Linked DNA regions of Verrucosispora sp. NA02020. The protein of the gene in region 2 interacts with the protein of the main gene of each other region in a pairwise test. Links are inferred from orthologs where the notes say so. Each region holds a gene or a part of one and is shown on either strand. Other genes may lie near its edges. The genes, in order: HUT12_RS15435 and HUT12_RS28685.

Evidence for each region.
Region 1: the proteins of HUT12_RS28685 (region 2) and HUT12_RS15435 interact in binary tests that used the Escherichia coli proteins (3 or more experiments, as listed by UniProt). The link is inferred for Verrucosispora sp. NA02020 from one-to-one orthologs.

The regions. Positions count from the first base shown.
Region 1 is NZ_CP054923.1:3,552,672-3,563,426, reverse strand. The notes cover bases 3,670-6,668. They hold HUT12_RS15435 (sulfate/molybdate ABC transporter ATP-binding protein), read right to left. Parts: upstream 5,675-6,668; coding sequence 4,664-5,674; downstream 3,670-4,663. Other genes in these bases: cysT (sulfate ABC transporter permease subunit CysT), read right to left, coding at 6,500-6,668; HUT12_RS15430 (sulfate ABC transporter permease), read right to left, coding at 5,671-6,507; HUT12_RS15440 (acyl-CoA dehydrogenase family protein), read right to left, coding at 3,670-4,373. Also shown: HUT12_RS15460 (DUF1684 domain-containing protein), read right to left, coding at 1-63; HUT12_RS15455 (ABC transporter ATP-binding protein), read left to right, coding at 424-1,248; HUT12_RS15450 (aliphatic sulfonate ABC transporter substrate-binding protein), read left to right, coding at 1,245-2,237; HUT12_RS15445 (ABC transporter permease), read left to right, coding at 2,234-3,079; more of HUT12_RS15440, read right to left, coding at 3,120-3,669; more of cysT, read right to left, coding at 6,669-7,348; HUT12_RS15420 (sulfate ABC transporter substrate-binding protein), read right to left, coding at 7,345-8,367; HUT12_RS15415 (Rrf2 family transcriptional regulator), read right to left, coding at 8,657-9,103; HUT12_RS15410 (ABC transporter ATP-binding protein), read right to left, coding at 9,194-10,228; HUT12_RS15405 (ABC transporter ATP-binding protein), read right to left, coding at 10,225-10,755. UniProt on the Escherichia coli protein: Part of the ABC transporter complex CysAWTP involved in sulfate/thiosulfate import. Responsible for energy coupling to the transport system.
Region 2 is NZ_CP054923.1:6,421,331-6,424,318, reverse strand. What follows is about bases 165-2,988. They hold HUT12_RS28685 (glutamate-5-semialdehyde dehydrogenase), read right to left. Parts: upstream 2,287-2,988; coding sequence 1,042-2,286; downstream 165-1,041. Other genes in these bases: proB (glutamate 5-kinase), read right to left, coding at 2,381-2,988; HUT12_RS28690 (prenyltransferase/squalene oxidase repeat-containing protein), read left to right, coding at 165-929. Outside these bases: more of HUT12_RS28690, read left to right, coding at 99-164. UniProt on the Escherichia coli protein: Catalyzes the NADPH-dependent reduction of L-glutamate 5-phosphate into L-glutamate 5-semialdehyde and phosphate. The product spontaneously undergoes cyclization to form 1-pyrroline-5-carboxylate.

The DNA.
Region 1 (10,755 bases), 2.9 Mb from region 2 along the record:
CTGCGCCTCGGCGGCCTCGGGCACGTCTGGGGTCGCCGCCGGAAGCGGGTGGGGCCGGGTCATGTCGGGTTCCCTCCGTCGGGGATGGATTCGGCCGGCGTCGGCCCGACCGCCTCGGGCGACCGGGTACGCGGGAGGTGCCGGGTCGCCGGGCGCGGCTGCCCGATCGGCGCCAGGACGGTAGCGCGGGGTGTCCACACCGTCACCCTGCCAGTGACCGCGTTCACAGGCCACTCCTCTCACGTCGATCCTCCGTCGGCAACCACCCGAGACCCGGCGGAGGCCCAGGTGGACGGCGTCCCACCCGGGCGCGACGCCTGCCTTCGGGAGCCACCCTCCCGGCCCGCCCGAGATATACCCTACTCATCCGGTTGGTTATATGGGTATTGTGAGCCGACCCACCGGACGAGGCAAGGAGGTGGCATGTCGACGAGCGCCGCGCGACTCGCGCCGGGGCTGCACACGGCACCCGCACCCGTCTCGATGCGCCAGGTGGGGCGCGCCTTCGTCGGCCGTCGCGGCACGCACCGGGTGCTGGACGACGTCACCCTGCGGATCGAGGCCGGTGAGGTGATCGCGCTGCTCGGCGCCTCCGGGTGCGGCAAGTCGACACTGCTGCGCCTCGTCGGCGGACTGGACCGGCCGAGTGCCGGGGAGATCACCGTGGACGGTCGAGCGGTGCGCGGGGTCGCGGCCCGCACCGCGATGGTCTTCCAGGACCCGCGCCTGCTGCCGTGGCGGACGCTGGCCGGCAACGTGGCCTTCGGTCTCGCACCCGGCCACGACCGGACGACCGCCCGCGCCGACGTCCGGGCCTGGCTGGAACTGGTGGGGCTGGGCGACTTCACCGAACACCGCCCGCGGCAGGTCTCCGGCGGGATGGCCCAGCGCACCGCGCTCGCCCGGGCACTCGCCCGGCGACCCGGCGTCCTGCTGCTCGACGAGCCGTTCGCCGCCCTCGACGCGCTCACCCGGTTGCGCATGCAGGACCTGGTCGGCCAGGTGCAACGCGCCGCCGGCAGCACGGTGCTGCTGGTCACCCACGACGTCGACGAGGCGCTGCGGCTGGCCGACCGGATCGTCGTGCTCGGCCCCGCCGGTCCGGCCGGACAGGGATCGACCGTCCAGCACGTCACCGCCGTACCCGGGGTGCGGCCCCGCGACCTCGGCTCGCCGGCCTCGGCCGCCCTGCGCACCGACCTACTCGACCGTCTCGGCGTCGCCCCCGAAGGAAGCAGGAGTTCATGAGGAAGACAGTCGCCGTCGTGCTGGCCGCCGCCCTGCTGCTCACCGGCTGTGTCGCCGGGGAGGACAGCGGCGGCTCGGCGGCCGACGGCACGACCCGGTTGCGTCTGGACTACGCGTACTGGAACCCGGCGAGCCTGGTGCTGCGCGAGCAGCGCTGGTTGGAGGAGGAGTTGGCCGACGAGGGCGTGTCGGTGAGCTGGTTGCAGTCCGCCGGCAGCAACAAGGCCAACGAGAACCTGCGCGCCGGCGCGCTCGACGTCGGCTCGACCGCCGGTGTCGCCGCCCTGGTGGCCCGGGCCAACGGTTCGCCGATCAAGACCGTCGGCGTGTTCAGCCAGCCCGAATGGGCCGCGGTCGTGGTCGCCAAGGGTTCCGCGATCACCTCGGTCGCACAGCTCAAGGGGCGCAGGGTCGCCGCGACGAAGGGCACCGACCCGTACTTCTTCCTGTTGCAGGCGCTCGACGAGGCCGGGCTGACGCCAGGCGACGTCACCGTGGTCAACCTCCAGCACGCCGACGGCAAGACCGCGCTGGAGCGCGGCGACGTGGACGCCTGGGCCGGCCTCGACCCGCACATGGCGCAGACCCAGGTCGACGCCGGTTCCACCCTGCTCTACCGCAACGTCGCCTTCAACACCTACGGCGTGCTCAACGCCCGCGAGGAGTTCGTCTCCACCCACCCCGAGCTGGTGCAGCGGGTGGTGAACGCCTACGAGCGGGCTCGCCAGTGGATCGTCGCGCACCCGGACCAGGCGGTGGAGCTGCTGGCCCGCGAGTCGCAGGTCTCCCCCGCCGTCGCCCGGGTGGTGCTCGCCGAACGGACCCGGTTCGACGTCGACCCGGTGCCGGGGGCGGCGCAACGGCAGGTCTTCGAACGGGTGCTGCCCATCCTGGTCGCCGACGGCAACGTCCGCACCGACGCCGAGGCCCGCGCGGCACTGGACAGCATCTTCGAGCCCCGCTTCGCCCAGGCGCGGGCGCAGCCGTGAGCGCGGGCAGTCCGGTGGCGGTGCAGCCGCCACCGGCCCGCCCGGCCGAGCCGCCGGCTCCGGCCACCGCCGGTCCCGGCCAGAGCTGGACCGCCCGGGTGGGGTACGCCGCCGCCGGCCTGCTGCTCCCGGTGGCGCTGCTCGTCGGCTGGCACCTGCTGGCCACCTCCGGCGGCTACTCGCGGGCGCAACTGCCGCCGCCGTACGACGTGCTGCTGGCACTGCGGGAACTCCTCGTCCGGGGTGAGCTGTGGCAGCACCTGGCGATCAGCGTGCAGCGGGTCCTCCTCGGGTTCACCGCCGGATCCGTCGCCGGACTGGTGCTGGGCGCCCTGGTGGGGCTCTCCCGGGCGGCCCGCTCGCTGGTCGGCCCGACCATCCAGGCGGTCCGGGCCATCCCGTCACTGGCCTGGGTGCCGCTGCTGCTGCTCTGGTTCGGCATCGGTGAGACCCCGAAGATCACCCTGGTCGCGATCGGGGCGTTCTTCCCGGTCTTCACCACCGTGGCCGCCGCGCTCCGGCACGTCGACCCGCACCTGGTCGAGGTGGGCCGGGCGTACGGCCGCTCCGGCGTACGGCTGCTCGGCACGGTGCTGCTGCCCGCCGCCACGCCGCCGGTGCTGGCCGGGCTGCGCCTGGCCATGGCGCAGTCCTGGCTCTTCCTGGTCGCGGCCGAGCTGATCGCTTCCTCGATGGGGCTGGGCTTCCTGCTCATCGACAGCCAGAACACCGGCCGCACCGACGTGATCCTGCTCGCCATCGTGTTGCTGGCGGTGCTGGGCAAGCTCGCCGACACCCTGCTCGGGCTCCTGGAACGACGCTTCCTCGCGGCCTGGACGTGACCGGGTGACCCGCCGGCCCGCCGACGACGCGCCGCTCCGGTCAGAGCTGGCCGTGACGCGGCGGCGGGGTGCCGTCGAGCAGCCAGCGACCGACGTGCTGGACCTTCCACCGGGCCGGATCGTGCAGCGTGTGGGTGCGCGCGTCGCGCCAGTACCGGGACAGGTTCAGCGCATCGGCGGCGGAGCGGGTGCCGCCGAGATCGAACAGGGCCGAGGAGACCTCTACCGAGGCGCGGGCGCCGGCCACCTTCGCCACGGCGGTCGCCACCGAGGCGCGCGCCGTGCTGTCGTCGGTCAGGTCCGCCTCGGCCGCGTCGATCGCGGTCGCCGCCTCCCGCAGCAGCGCCTCCGCGCCGCGTACCAGGATCTCCAGCTCGCCGGCCTGCTGGATGAGCAGCGGCTCGTCGGCGGCCCGGTCGACACCGGACTCGAACCACGGCCGGGCCCGGGCCACCTGCGCCACCGCGGCGTCCAGCGCGCCCCGGGCGATCCCGGTGTCCAGCGCGGCGTGCAGCACCTGGGCGCGCGCGCCGTAGGTGGTCGCCGCACCGAAGATCGGCGTGTACGGCACCACCTGCGTCTCGTCCACCGCCACCTGCGCCAGCAGCACCGTCCCGCTGGCGGTGGTGCGCTGCCCCATACCGTCCCAGTCGTCGCGCACGGTCACCCCCGGAGTGTCCCGGGGCAGGTAGGCCAGCATCTTCAACGGTGGGCCGCCGGACGCACCCGGGCCGCCGGACGCAGCGGGACCGTCGGGAGCCGCGGGACCGTCGGGCTCGGCCGGGTCGGCCAGTACGGCGCGGACCACGATCCAGTCGGCGAACAGCGCACCGGTGCAGTAGAACTTCTCGCCGTCCAGCACGTACCCGCCGTCGGGCCGACGACGCAGTGTGGTGGCATCGTCGGCGACGGTCCGCCCGCCGCGCTCGGACTGGGCGTTGGCGAACCGCTGCCCGGCCAGCGCGGCGGCGAAGTAGCGCCGTTGCTGCTCCTCGGTGCCCTGCAGGCGCAGCGCCTGGAGGAAGACGACGTGGCTGTGCGGGATCTGGGCGAGGCTGGCATCGGCCGCCGCCAGCGTCCGGAACACCTCGGTCAGCGTGGCGACCGAGACCTCGGCACCACCGAACTCGGCAGGCACCGTGATGCCCAGCAGACCGGAGGCGGAGAGCTCGGCCACCTCGGCCTCGGGCAGTCGACGCTCCCGGTCTCGGACTCCGGCCTCGTCGGCGAGGAGGGCCGCCAGTTTCCGGGCGACCTCGACGGCCTCCTCGTCCGTCCGGATCACACGCGTCATCCCGTCGACCACCTTCCCACCGAAGACCGCGAATCCTATCGGTTGAATAGGGTTAGTCTCGCCCTCACCGGCGCCCGACGTCAATCTCGCCGTCCGACCGGACCACGCCGCCGTTCCGGGACACCGCCGGCCCGGACAGCACTCGATCCCGGATCGAGTGGCCACGTGGTCGCGGGAAGGCCACTCGATCCGGGATCGAGCATGATCTTGCGCGCGCGTCGTGCGCGGTGCGCGTCGGTCGTGTCGGGCACGATCGTGCGCGGTGTGCGTCGGGGCCGACGAGGCGCTTGCTAGTGCGAGGGTGCGAGAGTCGGTTCCTCCGAGCGCTGGGTGGGCGCGGTGACCGTGGTGGTGGGGCTGCCCGGGGTGATGCGGATCCGCACCGGCGAGTCGACCTGGATCCCGAGCGCGTGGAACTCGTTGCGGGTGAGGGTCACGATCACCGGCTGGCCGCCGGAGGTGGTGACCTCGACCCGGATCTCGAAGCCGATCCGGGTGACCCGGGTGACCCGGCCGACCACGCCGGCGCTGTCCGCGCCGTCGGCGGAGAGCTGGAGGTCGTGCGGGCGCACCAGTTCGTCGCCGAGCTGGGTGACCGGGCCGAGGAAGCGCATCACGAACTCGTTGGCCGGGCGGTCGTACAGGTCGTCGGGCGAGCCGATCTGCTCCACCCGGCCCTCGTTGATCACCACGATCTCGTCGGCGACCTCCAGGGCCTCCTCCTGGTCGTGGGTGACGAAGACGGTGGTGACGTGCACCTCGTCGTGCAGGCGACGCAGCCAGTCACGCAGTTCCTTGCGGACCTTCGCGTCCAGTGCACCGAACGGCTCGTCGAGCAGCAGCACCGTGGGCTCGACGGCCAGCGCGCGGGCCAGCGCCATCCGCTGACGCTGGCCGCCGGAGAGCTGCGACGGCAGCCGTTCGGCGAACTGTCCGAGATGGACGAGCGCCAACAGCTCGTCGACCCGGCGGGTGATCTCGTCCTTGGCACGCTTGCGGATCTCCAGCCCGAAGGCCACGTTGCGTCGGACGGTCAGGTGCTTGAACGCCGCGTAGTGCTGGAACACGAACCCGACGTTGCGCTTCTGCGGCGGCAGATGGGTGGCGTCCACACCGTCGATCTCGACCCGCCCGGTGTCGGCGCGTTCCAGTCCCGCGACGATCCGCAGCAGCGTGGACTTTCCGCCGCCGGAGGGACCGAGCAGCGCCGTGAGCCGACCGGCGGGGATGCTGACCGACACGTCGTCGAGCGCGACGAAGTCTCCGAAACGCTTACCGACCTGGGAAATCTCGATGCTCAACGGTCTTCCTTCGGCCTGAGGACGGATACGACGATGATGCAGGCCACGGCGACGAGGGCGAGGAGGAAGGCGGTGGCGTACGAGCCGCCCTTGTCGAAGTTCAGGTACTTCTCCTCGACCACGAGGGTGGCCGTCCGGGTCGCGCCGAGCACGTTGCCGGAGACGATCTTGACCGCGCCGAACTCACCGAGCGAGCGGGCCAGGCTGAGTACGACGCCGTAGATCACGCCCCACTTGATCGCCGGCAGCGTGATCCGGCGGAACGTCTGCACGGCGTTCGCGCCGAGACTGCGGGCGGCCTGTTCCTGCTCGTCGCCGACCTCCTGGAGGACCGGGACGACCTCTCGGATGACCAGCGGGAGCGCCACGAACACGGTGGCCATCACCATGCCCGGCACGGCGAAGATGATCTGGAATCCGGCTGCTTCGAGTGTCGGGCCGAACCAGCCCTCCCGGCCGCCGTAGACCAGGATCAACGCGAGGCCGACGACGATCGGCGACACCGACAACGGCATGTCGAGCAGGGCGTTCAGCGTCCGTTTGCCGGGGAAGTCGTAGCGGACCAGCAGGAGCGAGATGCCGACGCCGAAGACGGTGTTGATGACCACCGCGACGACCGCGACCAGCACGGTGAGTTGCAACGCGTGGGTCACGTCGGGGTCGGTCAGGATGTCGTTGAGGTTGACGAAGCCGTCGGCGAACGCGTTCCGTCCGACCAGGTACAACGGCCAGGCCACCAGGAAGAAGAGGTACGCCGTCACGACGAACCGCAGGACGTACCGGCCGGGACGGCGGCCGACGCGGTTCCGCGCGACGGTGCGGTGTTCAGCCACGGCGCATCACCCTCCGCTGAATGACGTCGAGTACGACGATGACGGCCAACGACACGGCCAGCAGCACCACGGCGACCGCTGCCGCGCTGTCGGGATTGTCGTTCTCGATGCTGCTGAGGATGCGGACCGAGGCCACCTCGGTCCGCATCGGCAGGTTGCCGGAGAGCAGGACCAGTGAGCCGTACTCGCCGACGGCCCGGGCGAACGACAGGGTGGCGCCCGCCGCGATGGCCGGCGTGAGACTGGGCAGGATGATCCGCCGGAAGGTGGTGAACCGGCTCGCGCCCAGCGACGCTGCCGCCTCCTCCGCGTCCGGGTCCAGTTCGGAGAGCACCGGTTGCACGGTGCGCACGATGAACGGCAGCGTGACGAAGAGGAAGGCGAGGAAGACCGCGATCCGGGTGTTGGCGATGTTGACGCCGAGCGGGCTGTCCGGCCCGTACAGCGACAGCAGCACCAGGCCCGCGACGATCGTCGGCAGCGCGAACGGGACGTCGATGAGGATCTCCAGCGCCCGCTTGCCGAAGAACCGGTCCCGCACCAGCACCCAGGCGATCAGCGTGCCCATCACGACGTTGACCAGCGTGACCAGCAGCGCGGTGCCGATGGTCAGCCGGAGGGTGGCGGCGGTCTGCTCGTTGGTCACCGTCCGCCAGAAGCCATCCCAGCCGCCCTCGCTGGCGGTCACCACGACGGCGGCGAGCGGGATGAGGACCAGCAGGCTGAACCAGACCATCGCCACGCCGAGCCCGAGGCCGGAGACCCAGGTGAGCGGGAGGCCGGCCCGGGCCGACCGGCGGTTGCCCGCCGGCCGGTCCGGAACCAGGGTCGCCGAGGTCACTTGGCCTTCCCGGAGGCCGCGATGATCTTGGTCACGATGCCGTCACTCTCGTCGAAGAACTTCTCCGACAGCGCCGACCAGCTCTCGAAGTCCTTCTCCACGGTCAGCAGCTTCTGCGGGGCCGGGAACGGGTTGTTCGGGTCGATCGCGCCCTCGACGCCGCTGGTGTCGACGCCGTCGATGATCGGCCGGAAGCCGGTCAGCGCGAACTGCCGCTGCCCCTGCGGGCCGAGCACGAAGTCCAGCCACTCCTTAGCCTTGGGGTCGGCGTCCTTGAGGATCGCGCCCGGGTTCTCGATCAGCATGGTGGTCTCCGGCAGGACCCAGTCCAGCTTCTCGCCGTTCTGCCGGGCGAGGATCGTCTCGTTCTCGTACGCGAGCAGGACGTCACCGGTGCCACCGAGGAACGTGGTGGTGGCGTCCCGTCCGCTGTTCGGCAGCGACACGACGTTGCCGAAGAGCTTGGTCACGTACTCCTGCGCCTGGGCGTCCGTGCCGCCGTTCGCGGCGATGTGGCCCCAGGCGGCCAGGGCGTTCCACCGGGCGGCACCCGAGGACGCCGGGTTCGGGGTGACGATGCCGATGCCGGGCTTGACCAGGTCGTCCCAGCCCTGGATGTTCTTCGGGTTGCCCTCGCGGACCGCGAGCACCACCACCGACGACGAGACGATGCCCTTGGTCGGGCCGTCGTCCCAGGTTTCCTCGACCAGTCCGGCGTCGACCAGACGGGTCACGTCGCTGCTCACCGAGAAGTGCACGTAGTCGGTCTTCAGGCCGGCCACCACGGCGCGGCTCTGGTCGCCGGAGGCGCCGTACGAGGTCCGGAACCGGACTCCCTCGCCCGCCTCGGTCTTGTTCCACTCGGCGGCGATGGCCTTGTTGGCCGCCTCGGGTACCGCGAAGCCGACGATGCTCAACGTGGCGGAGCTGCCGCCGGCCGCGTCACCGCCGCCGCAGCCCGACAGCGCCACGCCGGTGACCATGGCGAGAGCGATGGCCGCTCTGATCCGGTGCCTCATCGGAACCCGTCCTCCTCCAGTGCGTGACCGCACTATATAAATCCGACCGATTAGATAGGGAATATGCCCGTTTTGGGCTGTCGTGTACCGAAACAGTGGTGGGGGCGGTCGCGAACCGGGCGCCGATGCCCGGCCGGCACGGCGACGATCCCCCCGTCGCGCCCGACTCCACATCGGACGCGGCAGGTCTGATCGTCCGCGCCGACCGCGCACCGAATATCCCACTAACTCGACAGGTTTTCAAGCCTTGCCCAGAGGGGCTGTCCGACCGGCTCGACGCACCGATCCGTCACGCCACCCGGGGCGGCCGATCAACGACGTCGCGCGCCAGCCCGACCGCCGGCGCGAGCAGGTCGGCCAGCGTGGTGTGGTCGACCACGTCCTCGATCGCCCGATGCACCGACAACCACACCTCCCCCAGCCCGGCGGCCACGCCGTGATAGGTGGCGACGTCGGCGGGCGCGCCACGGACCGTCGTCAACGCCCCGCCGGTGGCGCGCAGCACGTCACCCACGGTGATCCCCTCCGGCGCGCGGGTCAACGCGTACCCGCCGTCCGCGCCGCGCAGACTGTGCAGCAGGCCGGCCCGGCGCAGGTCCAGCAGGATGCCCTGGAGGAACGAGTACGGGATGTCCTGATTCGCGGCCAGCACCGCCGCCTTCACCACCGCCGGGTGGCGCTCGGCCACCGCCAGCATCGCCCGTACGGCGTAGTCCGATCGCGCTGAGACGTACACGTCACCCCACCAGCGCCCTACATAATCCATCAAACATATAGGAATGGTGGACAGTTAGGGGCGGCGCGTCAAGGTGTCGGGCCCGACGGGCTACTCGCCGCGCATCGCGCGTACCGCCTCCCCGGCGAAGAGACAGGCGGCCCGGTGCCCCGGGACGACCTCGACCGGCGGCGGATCGGTCCGGGCGCAGTCCGACCTGGCCTGCGGGCACCGGGTCCGGAAGCGGCAACCCGTCGGCGGGTCCACCGGGCTGGGGATGTCGCCGCTGAGGATGATCCGCCGACGGGCCCGCTCGACCTGCGGATCCGCCACCGGGATCGCCGACAGCAGCGCCGCAGTGTACGGATGGGCGGGCTGCTGCCAGATCCGGGCCGGCGTACCGGACTCCACGATCCGCCCCAGGTACATCACCGCCATCCGGTCGCTCATGTGCTCCACGGCGGCCAGGTCGTGCGCGATGAACAGATAGGTCAACCCCAGATCCCGTTGCAGCCCCCGCAGCAGGTTCATGATCTGCGCCTGCACGCTGAGGTCGAGCGAGGCGATCGGCTCGTCCAACACGATCAGGTCGGGCTCGCCGGCCAGGGCGCGGGCGATGCCGACCCGCTGCCGCTGACCGCCGGAGAGCTCGTGCGGATGCCGGTCGGCGAGGTCCCGACGCAACCCGACCATGTCGAGCAGTTCCGCCACCCGCTGCCGCCGCGCGGCACCCCGATCGGTGAGCCGATGCACCACCAGCGGTTCGGCGATGCTCGCGCCCACCGTACGACGAGGATCGAGAGACGCCTGCGGATCCTGGAAGACCATGGCCACCCGGCGACGCAGCGCCCGCAACCGCCGCCGCGACCAGTGGGTCACGTCCTGCCCGGCCACCCGCACCGTGCCCGAGGTCGGGTCGACCAACCGCAGCAACGCCAACCCGGTGGTCGACTTGCCGCTGCCCGACTCGCCCACCAGCCCCAACGTCTCGCCTCGGCGTACCCGCAGCGACACCCCGTCCACCGCGCGGACCACACCCGCCGGGGTGGGGAACCACACCGTCAGGTCGTCGAGGGCGGCGACCACGTCGGCCGGCTCGCCGGGCCGGTCGCCGGTCAGGTGCGGCTCGGTCCGCTCGGCGGTCATCGGGCCTCCCCGTCGTGCCGGTGCGGATAGAACGTACGGACGTCGTGCCCCGCCGACACCGGCACCAACGGCGGCGGCTCGTGCTCGCAGCGGGCCTCACCCCGCACCGGACAGCGGGGCCAGAAGGCACACCCGGGCGGCAGGTCCAGCGGACTCGGCGGGGCACCCCGGATGGTGACCAGTTCGCCGCCGCCCGCCGCCGGGTCCGGCCGCGCCGCCAGCAGGGCGCTGGTGTACGGGTGCGCCGGCCGGCCGAAGACCGCCTCGACCGGCCCCTGCTCCACGATGCGACCGGCGTACATGACCGCCACCCTGTCCGCGATGCCGGCGACCACGCCCAGGTCATGGGTGATCCAGACGACCGCCGTACCGAGTCGTCGCCGCAGGTCCGCCACCAGCTCGACGATCTGCGCCTGCGTGGTGACGTCCAACGCGGTGGTCGGCTCGTCGGCGATCAGCAGGTCCGGCTCGCAGGACAACGCCATCGCGATCACCACCCGCTGCCGCATACCGCCGGAGAACTGGTG
Region 2 (2,988 bases):
CCCGCGCGCCACCCGGCCGACGGCCCGCGCGCCACCCGGCCGACGGCCGGTCCCACCTGCCCGTTGTACCGAGGCGGGATCATGTTCCCGCCGGTAGCGTGACCGCCGTGGTCGATATCGACGCCGCGATCGGATTCGTGGTGGCTCACGGGGACACGGTCGAACGTGCCCGTCTCTCCTGGCTGCGCACCGGCACGCCGCCGCAACCGGAGACGCTGGACAGTGCCGAGGTCGGCCAGACCTCGGGCGGCGGCTGGCCCGCCTCCTGGGGCGACCCGGTCGCCTCGGTCGACGCGACCTGCTTCCGTCTCGCCGAACTGGACGACCTCGGGGCGTTGGGTCGCCCGGCCGCGCGTCGCGCACTCGACTGGCTCGCCGCCTCCCAACAGCGCGACGGCTGCTGGGAGGAGGATCCGGCGCTGGCCGAGACCGCCCCGGAGTGGGCCCGGCCGGGCAGCCCGGAGGCGCGGCTCTACCTGACCGCCAACGCCGCCTTCTGGCTCACAGTGGCCGGGTTGGACGCCCGCGCCGCCGGGCCGCTGGACCACCGGGTCGGCGGCGCGTACGCCGGGGTGGTGCACGCCGCCGGGCAGGCGCTCGCCGCCCACCTGCGCCCCGACGGCAGCTGGCCGTCCTTCCTGGCCGCCGGCTGGCTGAGTGCGGCTGTCCTGCACCGGCAGCAGTTGTTCTACGAATCGGCACGGATCAAGGCGTTGCTCGCCGAGCGGATGCCGGAGGCGTCTCCGGCCGACGCCGCCTGGCTCGCCTCGACCCTGCGCCGCGTCGAGGTCGACGAACAGGAGTGGACGATGGTGGCGGCCCGTCGCCGGCTCACCGAGACGCAACGCAGCGACGGCGGCTGGAGCAGCGACGACGGCCACCAGTTCGACGTGCACGCCACCCTTGCGGTGATCCGCGCCTTCCGCTGATCCGGCCGATGCCACCGTCTCCCGGTCGACGCCACGGTCCGTGCGGTGCCACCAGGGCCGATCCCGGTGCCACCAGGGCCAGTCGTTGCCACCGGGATCGGGCGCCTGCCGCTCAGCTCCGCAGGTGACCGTCCCCGGTGACCACGTACTTCGTGCTGGTCAGCTCCGGCAGGCCCATCGGGCCACGAGCGTGCAGCTTCTGGGTGGAGATGCCGATCTCGGCACCGAAGCCGAACTCGCCGCCGTCGGTGAACCGGGTCGACGCGTTCACCATCACGGCCGCCGCGTCCACCCGGGCCACGAACTCCCGGGCGGCCGACTGGGAGTCGGTGACGATCGCCTCGGTGTGGCCGCTGCCGTACCGCCGGATGTGCGCCACCGCCGCGTCGAGCGAGTCGACCACGGCCACCGAGATGTCGGCCGAGAGGTACTCGGTGGCGAAGTCCTCGTCGGTGGCGGCCACCACCGCGTCCGAGTACGCCGCCGTCCGGGCGTCGCCGTGCACCGTCACCCCGGCCTCGGCGAACGCCGTCAGCATCGGAGGCAGTACGGCGTCCGCCACGTTCCGGTGCACCAGCAGCGACTCGGCGGTGTTGCAGGTGGACAGTCGCTGCGTCTTCGCGTTGAGGGTGATCGAGACGGCCTTGACCGGGTCGGCGGCGGCGTCCACGTAGACGTGGCAGTTGCCCACCCCGGTCTCGATCACCGGCACCGTCGACTCCTCGACCACGGTGCGGATCAGTGACGCGCCGCCGCGCGGGATGAGCACGTCCACCAGCCCCCGGGCCCGCATCAGCTCCTTGACCGAGTCGCGTGAGGTGGCGTCGAGCAACTGCACCGTGTCGGCGGGCAGCCCGGCACCGTCGATGGCGTCCCGCAGCACCGTCACCAGCGCCGCGTTGGAGTGCGCGGCCGACGAGGAACCGCGCAGCAGCGCCGCGTTGCCCGACTTCAGGCAGATGCCGGCGGCGTCCACGGTCACGTTCGGCCGCGCCTCGTAGATGATCCCGACCACGCCGAACGGCACCCGGATCTGCCGTAGCTCCAGCCCGTTGGGCAGGGTCGAGCCGCGTACCACCTCACCCACCGGGTCGGGCAGCCCGGCCATCTGGCGCAGCGCGTCGGCGATGCCGGCCACCCGGGTCTCGCTGAGGGCGAGCCGGTCCAGCACGGCCGCGCTCAGCCCGGCCTCCCGCCCGGCCGCCAGGTCCGCCTCGTTCGCGGTGAGGATCTCCGGCGTACGCGCCACCAGCGCGTCGGCCATCGCGTGCAGCGCCGCGTCCTTGGCCGTACGTGTCGCCACGGCCAGCGCCTCCGCCGCCGTACGCGCCCGCCGGGCCTGCTCGCTCACGCTCATGACACGCTCCTTCGATGTAAGGAAGGGCCCCCTGTTAACGCCTCGTGCATAGGAAGGGCCCCCTGCAATCACTTCAAGCCGGCGGATCGTCCGCTCACAGCAACACCAGGTCGTCGCGGTGGACGACCTCCCGTTCGTACGCCGGACCGAGCGCTGCGGCAAGATCCGAGGTGGACCGCCCGAGCAGGCCGGGCAGCTCGACCGCGTCGTAGTTGACCAGTCCCCGGGCGACCGGCGCGCCGGAGGTGTCGACCAGGTCGACCGGGTCGCCGGCGGTGAACGCCCCGTCCACGGCGGTGATCCCGGCCGGCAGCAGCGACTTGCGGCGGCCCACCACCGCGGCGACCGCGCCGGGGTCGAGGTGCAGCCGTCCCCGGGGCGCGGTGGCGTGCGCCAGCCAGAACAGCCGCGCGGCCGGGCGGCTGACACTGGGATGGAAGAAGGTGCCGACCGGCTCACCGGCCAGCGCCGCGACCGCCTGCGGCGCGGAGGTCAGCACCACCGGGATGCCGAATCCGGTGGCGATCCGGGCCGCCTCGACCTTGGTCACCATGCCACCGGTGCCGACACCGGCCCGCCCGGCACCGCCGACGTCGACTCCGACCAGGTCCGACTCGTCGCGTACCTCGGCGATCCGGCGGGCACCGGGACGTGACGGGTTGCCGGTCCAGAGCGCGTCGACGTCGGAGAGGAGCACCAGCA